3 regions of the Cupriavidus basilensis genome follow, and region 3 is predicted to be linked to each of the others. Evidence: predicted binding sites of a transcription regulator. Region 3 holds the regulator's gene; each other region holds the start of a gene.
What was found. The regulator FliA, encoded in region 3, starts transcription of late flagellar genes. The targets are predictions, from matches to a motif close to CTAAAGTTTNNNNNNNNNNNGCCGNTA.

Region 1: a site for FliA is predicted at 1,337-1,363, ahead of F7R26_RS30635 (YjfB family protein). Genes of this name have one in related genera too.
Region 2: a site for FliA is predicted at 2,586-2,612, ahead of kleA (stable inheritance protein KleA). Genes of this name have one in related genera too.

What each region holds. Positions count from the first base shown of each region.
Region 1 is NZ_CP062804.1:2,180,532-2,184,807, reverse strand. It holds gene F7R26_RS30645 (hypothetical protein) at 1-48, opposite strand, end outside; gene F7R26_RS30640 (S1C family serine protease) at 104-1,144, opposite strand; gene F7R26_RS30635 (YjfB family protein) at 1,380-1,664, shown strand; gene F7R26_RS30630 (sensor histidine kinase) at 1,726-3,642, opposite strand; gene F7R26_RS30625 (hypothetical protein) at 3,772-4,170, opposite strand; gene F7R26_RS30620 (TolC family protein) at 4,250-4,276, opposite strand, start outside.
Region 2 is NZ_CP062809.1:21,245-25,520, forward strand. It holds gene F7R26_RS40430 (transcriptional repressor gene korB) at 1-107, opposite strand, end outside; gene F7R26_RS40435 (ParA family protein) at 104-868, opposite strand; gene F7R26_RS40440 (transcriptional regulator KorA) at 865-1,173, opposite strand; gene F7R26_RS40445 (DUF2761 domain-containing protein) at 1,294-1,704, opposite strand; gene kleE (KleE stable inheritance protein) at 1,706-2,032, opposite strand; gene kleA (stable inheritance protein KleA) at 2,242-2,478, opposite strand; gene korC (transcriptional repressor KorC) at 2,636-2,893, opposite strand; gene F7R26_RS40465 (hypothetical protein) at 2,910-4,118, opposite strand; gene F7R26_RS40470 (hypothetical protein) at 4,130-4,276, opposite strand, start outside.
Region 3 is NZ_CP062804.1:2,950,818-2,955,093, reverse strand. It holds gene flhF (flagellar biosynthesis protein FlhF) at 1-720, shown strand, start outside; gene F7R26_RS34065 (MinD/ParA family ATP-binding protein) at 724-1,542, shown strand; gene F7R26_RS34060 (RNA polymerase sigma factor FliA) at 1,583-2,299, shown strand; gene F7R26_RS34055 (flagellar protein FlhE) at 2,296-2,727, shown strand; gene F7R26_RS34050 (flagella synthesis protein FlgN) at 2,969-3,427, opposite strand; gene flgM (flagellar biosynthesis anti-sigma factor FlgM) at 3,516-3,818, opposite strand; gene flgA (flagellar basal body P-ring formation chaperone FlgA) at 4,003-4,276, opposite strand, start outside.

The DNA.
Region 1 (4,276 bases), 770 kb from region 3:
CGCTACGGCCAGCGCGACGGGGGCGCTATTTCGATATCGGTTTCCCATGTCTTGTGCCCAGAGAGAAATGGCGAGGCGAGCGGCTGCGGCCGGCGCCCGCTCACTACTTCGTGTATGAAAAGTAATAGGGACTGGTGGCGGATCGCATGACATAGCGTCCGTCGGCCTCGGTCAGCCGATAGCACGTTTGCATCGCGCTGAAATTCGGGTTGGCCATCTCCAGGCAGACCTGGCTGGTTTCCGGCTCGATGCGGTAGCGCCCGGACGAATAGCCGCGGCTGACGGAGTTTGTCACGTCCAGGCTGCCGCTTTCCCGGACCTGCATCCAGAGCGTAACGCCGGACGGCGCGATGGCGTTGATCCTGCCTAGATGCGTGAAATGGCTGGTCAGCTCGGCCCCGGTCAGTTGCCTGCCCGGCGCGCCGGCAGCGGGCCGGGCCGGGGCGTAGGCCGTGGCGCCCTGGCTGGGCTGCCCGGGCTGGCCAGGCGGGAGCGCCATGGCAGGCGGGGCGGCGGATGCCGTCTCGCTACGGAATTTCTGCAGCGCCAGCGCGGACCGCGCCGGCACCTCGCTGATCCATTGCGCGGGAATGGCAAAGTTGATGTTCTGCGCGTCGGTTCGCATCAGGTAGGTAATGCCGACGAGTTGCCCGTCCGTGTTGAACAGGCCGCCACCGCTGGAGCCCGGGGAGATCGGGGCGGTGGTCTGCAGGCGGACGATGCGGTCGCGCTCGTCCTTGTTCAGCGAGGAGAGCAGGCCATCGCTCAGCGTCAGCTCGTAGCCGCGCGGCGCGCCGATGGCGTAGACCTTCTGCCCCACCTTGAGCGCGGCCAGCGGCGCGATCTTTACCGCCGGGGCGGTGAGGCCCTTGGCGCGCAGGATGCAGAGGTCGCGCTCGACATCGGCGTGCACCAGGCTGGCGCCATACGTGACCTTCTCGCGCCGGATGCTGATGGACTTGCCGCTCTTGAGCACATGGCAGTTGGTGACCAGTTCCTCCGGCCCGATCACCACCGAGCTGCCCAGGCCAAACCGCGTGCCCTGCGCGTCAAAGACGGATACCACCCAGATGCTGGGCGATTCCCGCTCATAGAGTTCGGCCGAGTCCAGCGCCAGGCAATCCGTCGAGATGCCAAAAGCCAAACACGAAATAGCGACGCTTCCCGCAATGTTTTGCGCCCGACCCATGATGTTCATTCTGGTGACTGGTTTCGCCGGATTCAGCCGCTATCCTGACGATGCGGGCTGTCCGGTCTTTCCCGGCCAAAGCGGCCGGGCTGCTTATGATAAACGTTCCGGATGCCAAGCGGGCGGCCCGCTATTGCGGCCGCCGCGCTAAAGATTCCCGGTTGGTGGCCGACAACATGGATGCTGGGAGGTGCGCCTTCCCGCTGGCTTCAATGCCAATCGTAGCTTCAACCGTAGCTTCGAACGTCGCTTCAATCTCAACCTCAATTTCAACCTGGAAGACCCTTCAATGGATATTTCCCTCGTCAGTGCGGCTAGCAACTCGGGCGGCGATCCGGTGCCCACCATGATGCTGCGCAAGTCGCTGGACCTGCAGGCCCAGAGCGTGGCAACCCTGCTGGGCTCGATGCCGCAAGTCAGCGTTCCGGCCAGCAATCCCCCTCACCTTGGCCAGAACATCGACGTCAAGGTCTGATTCCGGCAATCCGGTAACGGAGCTGCCCGCGCCCGGGTTGACATCAAACGGGCGCGGGGGGCTAATCGGCGCAGCCGGGTGGCTGCGGCGCCAGTGCAAACGTCAGCCGCACGGTCGTTCCTTGCGCCGAAGAGCGCAGGTCCAGCGCCGCCCCGATGGCCTCGGCACGCCGGCGCATATTTCCCAATCCCCGTCCGTGCGCGGCAGCCTCGGGCGTAAAGCCGCGGCCATTGTCGTGGATCTCGATGACCAGCGCTTGCTGGCAGGCATCATGGCGCGCCGAGACCCGGATAGCGCTGCCGCCCGCATGCTGCATGGCATTGGAAAACACCTCCAGCAACAGATAGTGCAGCTCACGCACCCGCTGCGGCGTCAGGTCGTGCAGCGCCGGCAGGCGCGCTACCTGCCAGTCCACCCGTAATCCCGCCGCCTCCAGCCGCGGGCCAAGCCGGTAGCGCAGGTTGCCGAGCACGGTGGCCAGGTCGCCGCCGGTGTCCTGCAGCGCGTCGACGGATAGTTTCAAGGCATCCAGCGCATGCTGCAGTTGTTGCTGCAATGTGTGCATGGAAGGGCCGCCGGAGCGCAGCATGGCGAGCATGCCCACCAGCTGGCTGCCAAGCCCGTCATGGATGTCGCGCATGATTCTGCCACGCTCCTGCAGGGTGGCCTGCTCGCGCTCCATCTCGCGGGAGTGGAGGTATAGCGCATGCAGTTCCTGCTCCTTGCGCGAGACCGCGCTGTCGAGCTTCTTGTTCAGGGCAGCCAGCATGTGTGTGGCGCGCGTGTAGCGGTCGACCAGCAGCCAGCCCATGGTCAGGCTGAAAATCAGCGACACGTAGCGGGTGACGGAGGAGTCCCAGTAGTCATCCCCGATCCACCAGACATGGATCAAATCCAGCACCGAGATGAGCAGGGTGAGGCCAAGGGCGGCGGCAATCGCCGTGCGCTCACGCTCCGGACGCGTCACGGCGGCGCGGATCAGAACGGCCACGATCGACAATGCCATCGCAACATTGACGACCACATTGGCCAGCACCATGGCGTGGGTGCTATGGGCCGTCACCATCAGTGCGATCAGCGGAAGCTTGACGCTCAGGTAAAGCAGCATCCCGCGGCGCAGCCAGCGCGCCTCCAGGCCCGTCACAAGGATGGCGAACCTGGCGGTCGCGTACATGAAGACCGCCCGCCCGGCCAGCACCAAGGCGAGCCACACATCGGGCGCGCCGGTGTCGTCGGCAACGAAGTACTCGGCCAGCCCGAAAGACCAGCCAAGCTCGGCGATGGCATATAACCCGAACAGGGGATCCCGCTGCCGCCACCACACCAGCGCCGCCAGGCAAGCCAGCAGCACACTGGCCGCTGCGATGACCACCGGGCCGATGACCTTGAACCAGAGCGCCCGCTGGTAGTGCGCCTCCACGAGTGCCGGCGCGCCAAACTCCACGCGTGACAGGCCGCCGCGCGAGCTGGCGCTGGCACCGATCGTGACAAGCAGTTCGTTCTCCGGGCGCAGCAGGTCAGCCGGCACCGGGATCAGCAACGGCTGCTGGCCGGCATAGGGCACCGGGGCCGACAGGCTGCCAGCGCTGGCAAGGCGGCTGCCGTTGAGCCGCACCTCATAGCTATTGGCGGCCCGCTCGATGTACAGCGCGGCCATGCCCTGGCGGCCCGGCAGATCCGGGAAGCGCAGGAGAAATCGCGCGCCGCCCGTCTGGCCAGGACGGGACCGGTCCCAGTAGTAAGGCAGGCTGACGGTGGCCGGCGTGCCGTCGGCGGTGATCATGGCGGCCTCGCCAAGGATTTGCAACTGCCCGGCGGCAAGCGGTGATGAACCGGGCAAGGTGAGCAGCAGCCAGAGCACAAGCGCTAGCAGTGGCTTTGCGGTGAGCAGGGATTGGGGCGACAGGATGCGCGCCATCCGCAAGGGGGCGGTAGCCGGCGTGCCGGGGGCGCTGGCCGCCGCGTGGGGTATCACCATGAGCTGGTCTGGGGCTTGGCGCAAGGGTGCGGGATGATGCCGCGCCCATCGTAGCGTTGCGCCGGAGTTCGGTCAATCGCGCCGGCTGAGCGGCCCATCGCCGTGCCTTCAGGCGGGATGGGCCGGGCCTCACCCCACCTCGGCCGGCGCGGTCGCGGCGGGCCGGGAACGGGTGCCGCCCGCAGGCGAAGACACCTGTTTCAGGCGTGGAGCGTGTGCCGCCTCGGCATGGCTGCCCACGACCTCCAGGCGCAGCAGGATGATGGGCACGGACGCCAGGGCGCGTTCCAGCGTGACCAGCAACTGCCCGGCCCGCATTTGCGGCATCCGGATCTCGAAGCTCAGCATGCACTTGATTGGCGGCAGGCCGAGCGGCATCTGCCGCTCGTTGGACGGGTACTGGCCGCAGTCGCTGGTGGCGCAGCGCATGGCCACGCGCACGTCGGGCACATCGTCCAGCCGCGCGATCACGCTCAGGCGATACAGGCGCCACCGCTGGATGGGCGGCGCAAGATTGACGGCTTTCATGGCAGGTCTCCTTTGTCTTTCGACTCGAGGCAATCGAAGCGTTTGGTGCGCCCGGCCGTGGCCGGGGCGCACCGGGCCTTTAAAGCGCGGGCCGCAAGCCGGTGGA
Region 2 (4,276 bases), on a different replicon from region 3:
CTCGACAGGTCGCCGAGGCCATCCAGGCCCAGCCCGCCGCCCTTGGGCTTCTCTGCGGCCGCTTGCGGGGCCTTCTTCTTGGCGTTGGTCTTTACGGCGCTGGTCATTGCGCGATCTCCATCTTCGTGAACACGTAATCCGCCAGGGCGCGCACTTCCTGGGTGGCCTTGCGCGCAGCGGTTTTCTTGATCTTCCACACTGGCATCTGCTCGCCCAGCGCCTCCGCGATACTGTCTCGCGCGCCGACACTGAACGGCAAGATCAGTTGCGGATATGCCTGCTGCAAGGTCGCCAGGTTGCTGACGTGGCGCGGCTTCCGCGCGTCCACCTTGTTCGGCACCATGCCGAGAAAGCGCAGCTTCGGGTTTTGCTTGCGCAGGTTGCCGATGACGGCAACCATCTTCTTCATGCCTTGCAAGCTGTACGCCTCCATTTCGACCGGCGAAAGCATGTAGTCGGCGGCCAGCACGGCCGCCGTCATGGCAACGCCAAGGGAAGGGGCGGTGTCGATCAGGCACACGTCGAAGAACTCGCCTAGCGCCGCGATGCTGGCCCGCAGCGCGCCGGCGGCCTGGGCCAAGTCCATCTTGTCCAGGTTGGCCAGGCTGGCATCGGCCGCGATCAGCGCCAGGCCGTCATCCTCCCGGCCAGCGAACCAGGCGCGCAGCTCGTCGCCGCCGGCGGTGAACATGCGACTGGCGGGATAGCCCGAGTCGTGGCCGGCCAGCGTCCAGCTTGCATTGCCCTGGGTGTCCAGGTCGATCACTGCAACCCGAAGGCCGCGCTCCTGGAAGTCGAACGCCAGGTGGCAGGTTGCGAAGGTCTTGCCCTGTCCGCCTTTCTGAATTGCCGTGACCAGTGTTTTCATGAGTTGGGTTCCTGTTTCCTCTTTCCCTTGGCGTCGGCTTCCCAACGCTTGACGATGAACGCTTGATGCTCCGGCAGTACCGCCGTCACCCGCGCGAAGCCCTGCGGGAGCACTTCCCCCGCCGCTGCCCACACGCGACTGACCGCTTGCGATACCGCCCCCTTGGTCAGCCCCAGCGAGGCCACAAACTCGGCCTGGGGCCTTCCATCGACCAGCACGCCGCGCGCTATGTCGATGGTCTGTTGCCCGATCTCCAGGCCCTTGATCGCCGCCTGGAATTGGGCTTCGGTTAGCCGTTTCTTCATGGAGAACACCCATATAAACTCCACACCCGGTTGTTGAACAAAAGGCGGTGCCAGCCGCCGACCATGTGCAGAAGTTTAGCTAAACTCGCCGGGCGCGTCAAGCCTTTTAGCGGCTAAAAATCACCCCTTCTTGGCGTCATCCGAATACAGCGCGGCTAGGCGCTTGAGGTCGTCGGGGCCTTGCTGAACCTCGACCACCCGCATTCCGTAGCGCCCCATCTGCGACGCGGCGCGCGAAACTGCGAGCTGCTGCGCGTGGTCGGCGCTCACGAAGAACGTCATCAACGGCCCCACGGTGCGCGTGCCGCCGCTCGCAAAGCACACGTCGAACGAACCGCCATGCACATGCGGATCGACGCCTTCAACGAGCCGCCAGGGGTCAAGGCCCCATTCCTCGGATTGCGCGCTGTACCAATAGGCCGGCGCATCGCCGTTCAAATCGCTGGCCGCGTACTCGCGCACCAGGACGGCCACGCGGCCCGTGGTTGGCTCCACGAATCCCGGCGGGTAGGGCAGGGTCTGTTTTTTCATGTCAAAGCCCCTTCGGCTTGTAGATCGAAACGAAGTAGGTGATCGCGGTCAGCACCGCGAAGTACACCAGGAACGACCAGCCGGCATACACGCCAGGCGTGTTCCAGTGGTAGAGCATCCGCACGAACTGAAAGAAGGTGGCAATCGACAGCACCCACTTGAGGATCGGCCAGACCAACACGGTCGCCACCCATACGAACTTGACCAGGCCGGCCAGCAGGCCAGCACCGGGGGCCTTGTTGGGGGCAGCAGGCGCGGCGGCAGGCTCCACCGGCGCGGGCGCGGCGGGCTGCTCGATCTCCTTGGGGAACTTGATGATGTTGGACATAGCTTGACCCTCCACGCGCTTACGTGTTGAATGCTGGGTGCTCCCACTCGGAAGCATGGTTACGGTGTGCCAGCACCAGGCCAAGCGCCCCGGATCACTCCGGGGCGTTCCTCCACCTGGGGCCGCCCTTGATCTTGCCTCGGCTCACGCAATACTCCCTTCTTGGCGTCCTCGATAGGCCCGGCCGTTGCCGACCGGGCCATGTGCTCTTACCAGCCGGCCCGGCGCTTGGCCTGCTCGACGGCTTCCATCGACCAATGGCCCTTGGCCTGCCCCTCCAGGGAGCATCCGGCGAAGTACGCCTTGCCGCGCAGTTCCTCGGCTTTGCGCACCAGCTCGGCCGCCTCGGCCATCATGGCCGCGATCTCGTCACGGCGGGCCGGGAAGTCGGTCGCTGCCGCGCCCTCCAGCTCGTCAATCCAGGGCATGATCTTGTTGTCGCTCATCGGACTTTCTCCGGTAGTTGACCTGGGCGATGTGCCCGGCCTTCAAGTGCTATATTAGGGCAAAATGCCCTAGCCTGTCAAGCACTTTAGCTAAACTTTTTTCGCTTTACCGGAATCCGAAGGCTAAACTTTAGCCGCTAAAACCTTTCCCTTGGCGTCAATCCTCTTTCCAGATCACGCCCAGCCCGGCCAGGTCGCACAGGATCGCCCATGCCGCATAGGGAATCGGGGTGTCCTCGCCGATCCAGCGGCGGATCGTGCGGTCGCCCTTCGCGCCCAGCCCCAGCGCCTTCGCGGCCTTGCTGCCGCTGAACCCGGCCAGGCGCAGCACCTCGCGGACTTCCTCGCCGGTCGGTTGTGCCCAGCGTTCGGCCGGCTTCAAGCACTCCAGCCGGATATTGGCGTCGTTCGTCATTCGTTCGTTCTCCTGGTCAAGTGATAAGCCGCAACTGGTCGAAGCCGTAGATCGACTGGATGCAGCTCGGGTCTGAATCGACCACGCGCCGGCCTGCGCGATTGGTCTTGTACGTTACCGGCCTGTCGTCGTGCGCCCACACCTGGCGGGTGTCGGGATGCACCTTCACGATGATGATGCGCTTGCCGATGTAGCGGTCGAAAACCGGGTGATGGACGCTCACGATCTCGCACCGCTGGCCGGGCTTGAACTCCACCCGGTCGGCCGGGCCTCCATCGCCATTCCTGGCGATGCTGCAGGTTGCCGCGCTCGCTCCCGGCATCGTCGTTTCCGGCGATACAGGCCCGCCCTCGACCGGCTCGGCATCGTCGGCTTTGACGATGCTGCAGGTCATCGTCGTTTCTGGCGATGCGGGATCTCGCTCCGGGCCTGCGCCGGTGATTTTTCCCTTGGCGTCCAACCCGGCGGCCCTGGCCGCCTTGATCCTGGTCGCGGCCTCGGCCGCCCAGCGCCTGGCGATGAAGGCCCGATGCGAGGGCAGCACCACATCGACCAGGACGAACCCCGGCGGCACCAGGACGGTCGCCGGTTCGCGCCGCGCCGGCGGCTCCAGGCCGGCCAGCCAAGCGGGCAGGGGAGCATCGGCCAGGCGGTCGCGGTAGCTGGCCTCGACCATCACCGGGCGCTTCTTCTCGGCTCGCTGCGCAGCCAGGATGCCGCGCGCAACCTCGTCCACCGTCATGCAGCCCTGCGCCGTGTCGAAGTGCGAGCGGTAGCCCGTTTCGGAGATAAACGGCCTGTCCAGGTCGATGACGTGGAACTGGAAGTGGGCACCCAGCGGCCCGCCGTAGCCGGCCTCGTACTCCACCAGGGCGCGCATGTCGCCATCCGCGACCAGGAACTGGCCGCGCTGGCCCCACAAGGGCACGTCGCCAGGCACCGCCGCGCAATGGCGCTCGATGACCTGGCCGGGCGCGTCGTGGTCGGCCATGCTGCCCACGTGCGTTCCGCCGTTCATCTTCCAGATGACGGCCTCGTATCGGTCGCTGGCCGCCTCGGCGGCCGCACCGTCGCCGCGCATGATCGCCGCGTCGATCTCCACCACGGCCGCCACGGCGGCGGCCAGCAGCTCGTCGCGTTCGGTGGGCAGCTCGGCCAGCAGCTCGGCCGCCGGCGCGTTCCAGTCCTGGCCCGGCTGGGCCGGCGTCTTGCGTTTCTTCGCCATCGGCCGGCCCCTCAAGTGTCAGCACGCCGCCACGCGATCACGTCGCGGGCTTCGTAGCCGTGGCGCTTGCAGTCGTCGCAGAATCCCGAGCTGAACCCCTTGTGGTTCGTGCCGATCCATGCGGCCGGCTTGCCGCATTCGTGGCCGTAGGTGCCCGG
Region 3 (4,276 bases):
AACGCCGTCAAGCTCGATGCACTGGCCGAGACGCTGACCTTCCACGCCGTGCAAGACATGGACTACCGCGGCCGCGATGCTGTGCAGTGGATCGCGCAAAGCCCGGTACGCGTGCTCGAGGGCCAGGCGCGCGGCGCCCGCGCTGGGGCCGAGGGCGGCATCGAGGCAGGCTTGCTGGTGTCGCGCGTGGTAGACCGCGAGAACGGCCAGACGCTCGCCGTGCATTACCTGCTGTGCGACCCGGCGCTGTCGGCCGAGGGCGCGCAACTGGCCCGCTGGGCCCGTTGGGCCGAAGCCGGCGAAGCGCAACTGCGCACGCTACGCCATGCACTGGAGCACCTGGGCCAAGGTGACGGTGGCAATGAACCCGCACAGGCTGAAGCGCAGGCCTGCGCCCGCTTGCTCGCGCTGCAGATGGGCGTGGCCGCGCTGCGCCTCGAGCAGGCCAGCGACGATTCAGTCGGCGCATTCCTGGCGCGACTGACCGGCCGCGCGCCGGCTCGCCAGGCTTGCGGCGCCGCCGTGCTGGTCGAAGGCATCGGCCGCCTGCTGGCCTTGCTCGACGTGCTGGAAAACTATCCGGCCCGTGGCGGCCGCGCCGCGCAGCCCGTTGTTCAGGAAGCCCCGCCGGAGACGTTCCAGCTGGGCGGCGCCGGCGGCTTGCTCGAGGCGCGCATGAGCGCAAGCCGCGTGTTCGAGACGCTGGCACAGGGAGAATAAGCCGTGAATTCACTCGCATCCGACCAGGCGGAAAGCCTGCGGCGCATGCTGGCGCCCCGCGCCACGCGCCGCATTGCCGTGGTCGCAAGCGATGCCGGTGCCGGCGCCACCACGGTGGCACTGGGGCTGGCCAACGCCCTTGCCCTGCAAGGTGAACGTGTACTGCTCGTCGATGAGGACCGCTTCGGCGCCCGCGCCACGCGGCTTGCCGGCGCCATGCCGGAAGGCACCCTGGCCGCGGTGCTGGGCGGCGCAGTGACGCTCGATGCCGCGCTCGGCAAGCGTCCCGCCGGCACCATCGCCGTGCTGCCGGGCAGCCCCCAGGCCAATGGCGACCTGCAGTTGCTCAAGTCGTTTCGCACCGTGCTCAGCGACGCCCGCAGCGATGCGGATGGCGGCTTGTCGCAAATGGCTGGCGCGGCGCACAACCTCGTTGTGGTGCTGCGCGCCGAGCCGGCCTCGATCAAGGCCGCATACGCCTGCATCAAGCAGCTCAATCACCTTTACGCCTGCCGGCGTTTCCACCTGGTGATCAATGCCGCTGCCGGGGACGCCGCAGCCAGTGCGGTGCTGGGCAACCTGGCCCGTACCGCCAGCCAGTACCTTGGCGTTGAGGCCAGCCCCGCGGGCAGCCTGCCGCACGATCCGCTGGTCGAGCGTAGTACCACATTGGGCCGTTGCGTGGTCGAGGCCTTCCCGGCCGCGCCCGCCACTGCCGCATTACGCCGAATTGCCACGGGCATTGCCAGCTGGCCAATGTCCACCGATCCCCGTTCAACCCTGTCGGCGCCGATGGCGCCGACGGCCACGGCCCTGGCTTAAGCGCCGGGACCTGCAAGCTAGGACTCACGAGAATTCCACCATGTATACGATTCAGGGAAAGCTCGAACAGACTGATACCGTGACGGCGCATGCGTCGCTGGTGCGTCGCATCGCTTTGCAACTGGCGGCCAAGCTGCCGGCCAGCGTGCAGCTCGATGACTTGATCCAGGCCGGCATGATTGGCCTGCTCGACGCCGCCAAGCGCTATGAAGACACTCACGGTGCGCGTTTCGAGACCTACGCCAGCCAGCGCATTCGCGGCGCCATGCTCGACGAGGTGCGCGCCAACGACTGGCAGTCGCGCAGCCTGCGCCAGTTCACGCGGCGGATCGAGCGCACCGTGCGCGGCCTGGAACAAACGCTGGGCCGTGCGCCGCTCGATTCCGAAGTGGCGCAGGAGCTGGAGCTGCCGCTGGACGAATACCAGACGCTGCTCAACGAGGTCTATGGCTGCCAGTTGCTGCACTATGAAGACTTCGAGCGCTCCGGCGAGGAAGACTTCCTGGACCGGCACCTGAGCGTGAGCGATGACGGCAACCCCCTCACTGTGCTGATGGAGAGCGGGATGCGCGAAGCGCTGATCCGCGCCATCGAGCGTCTGCCTGAGCGGGAGAAGCTGGTGCTGTCGCTGTGCTATGACCAGGAGCTGAACCTGCGGGAAATCGGCGCGGTGCTGGAAGTCACCGAGTCGCGCGTGTGCCAGATCCGTAGCCAGGCGATTACACGGCTGCGTTCGCAGTTGCGCGGATTGCTATGAGCGGCTGGTGCCAGCGAGTTTCCGCTGCCGTGATCGCCGCGGCTTGCTGTGCGGCCTGGGCCGCGCCCGGCGGTACGACCTTGCATTCCTGGACGGCGTCGGTGAGCGGACCGGCGCTGCATGGCAAAGGACTGCGCATCGTCTCCGCGCCCATGACGCCTTCGGGCTATTTGCCGCAGGCGGAGGGCACGATTACTACCGTGCGGTGGCGCTACAGCTTTGCGAGTACGCCGCCGAACGGGTTGCAGGCCTATCTGTGCAATGCGCAGAGATGCATGCTGTTGCCGGGGGCCGAAGGGCTGACCGAGGCGTTTGGCGGCGACGATGCGGCCAAGGGCTTTGTATTTGCGTTTCAGGTGCCTGGGCGGGGCGCGTTGACGCCGGTGTTGTTCGGACAGTCGAACCAGGTGACGGTCAGTTTCAGGTGATGCGTTCGCCAGGCCCCTGACTACCGCACGGGCAGGGATTGGGGGATCCCCAGGACTGTTGCTGCGCCTGTCGAAGCCTGCCTCGCGAGGCACGCTGTCCGCCAGATAAGTGGGGTTGTGGCTGACATCGAGCCAGCCCGGAATCCATGGCGGCGGGAGTAAAGCCGGTGTGATTCATCCGCCAAGTCTGGCCGGATTTCATGTGGCCGCCGCGGGCAGCCACATTTGCAAAGCATCGATTTCAACCGTTGGCCAGGCTGACGCCCTGCGGGCCGGTCTGAGTACGTCCATCGCGCCCATACACCGTGGCTGTGTCGCCGCGCTGGCGCAGGACCTGGATGGCTTCGTCGGTATAACCGCGCAGTGCATCCACCACCGCTGCGTTGAGTTCATTGCCGTCGCGCGCCGTGCGCGCCGCGAGCAACAGGGACCGCCATGCCGTCTCAGTGCCAGGGTCAATGTGCCGGCCGACCAGTTGCCCGCCTGCGGCAACGCGGATCCCGAGTGCACCCATCTGCGCTTCACGCGCGGTAGTGAGCGCGCCGAGCAAGCCAGCCAGTTCGACTTTGCGATCGAGCGCCGCGGCAAGGGCGTGGTAGTCGCCCGTCTTGAGCAGCTTTCTTTCCTCGCCGAGCACGGCGGAGAATTCCCGCACCAACTCGGTTTCCCGGCTCAGGTTCTGAATCAGGGACTGGCTCATGGTTGTTGCCTATCGTCTGTGGTCTGTGGCTGGCCTTGCGGCCCGGTTATCGCTGGCGGCGGCCGGAAGGCAGTCCGTCACCAGCCGGCTACGCCCCGCCGTTCAGTTCGCGAAGCGACGCGAGCAGCCCGTCGGCGATCTTGCTGGGGTCAATCTTGATGCGGCCTTCGGTGATTGCCTGGCGGATCTCGTCGACCTTGGCGGTATCGATGTCATCGTCCTGGTCCTGGACCAGGCGCGAGCCGATGTCGCGCACTTGGGCAGCCAGGGGGCTCATGCGCACGTCGGTCGTGACCGGTGCTGCGGCCGCTTGGGGAGCACCGGCGGCTGTACGGACAGCGCCGTCGGTGGCATCGGTCGGCCTCGACGAGGTGGTCTGATTGATCTTCACGGTGATTCCTTGCTGGGTTCCTTCGGCTTATCGGATGATTCCTGCAAAACTTTAGGAAGAATAAGTCTGGCGTTCGGCCTGGCATTGTCTCACGAGCCGCATGGCCGCCCCGGTCCGGGGCGCGCCGTGCAGCGGCCTCGCCACATGCGGATCTCGCCTGCCGTCCCCATCCTGCCCATCCTGCCTACTGTTGCAGCACCACCGTATCACCGCTGCGCACCAGCGCACTGACCACCTGTCCGCTCTTGAGCCTTACCTGCACGTTGCTGCCCACCGAGGCATCGGCCATTACCTTGCCTTCGCTGCTGAGCTGGAAGGAATCGCCTTCTACCATCACCGTCACATTCTGCCCTTGCCGCACCGCGATCGCCTTCTTCAACAGGTCCGTTCGGATTGGCGAACCCGCCGCGATGCGGTTGGCCGCGACCGCGCCGTTGATCTGGGCCGGATCCGTCACC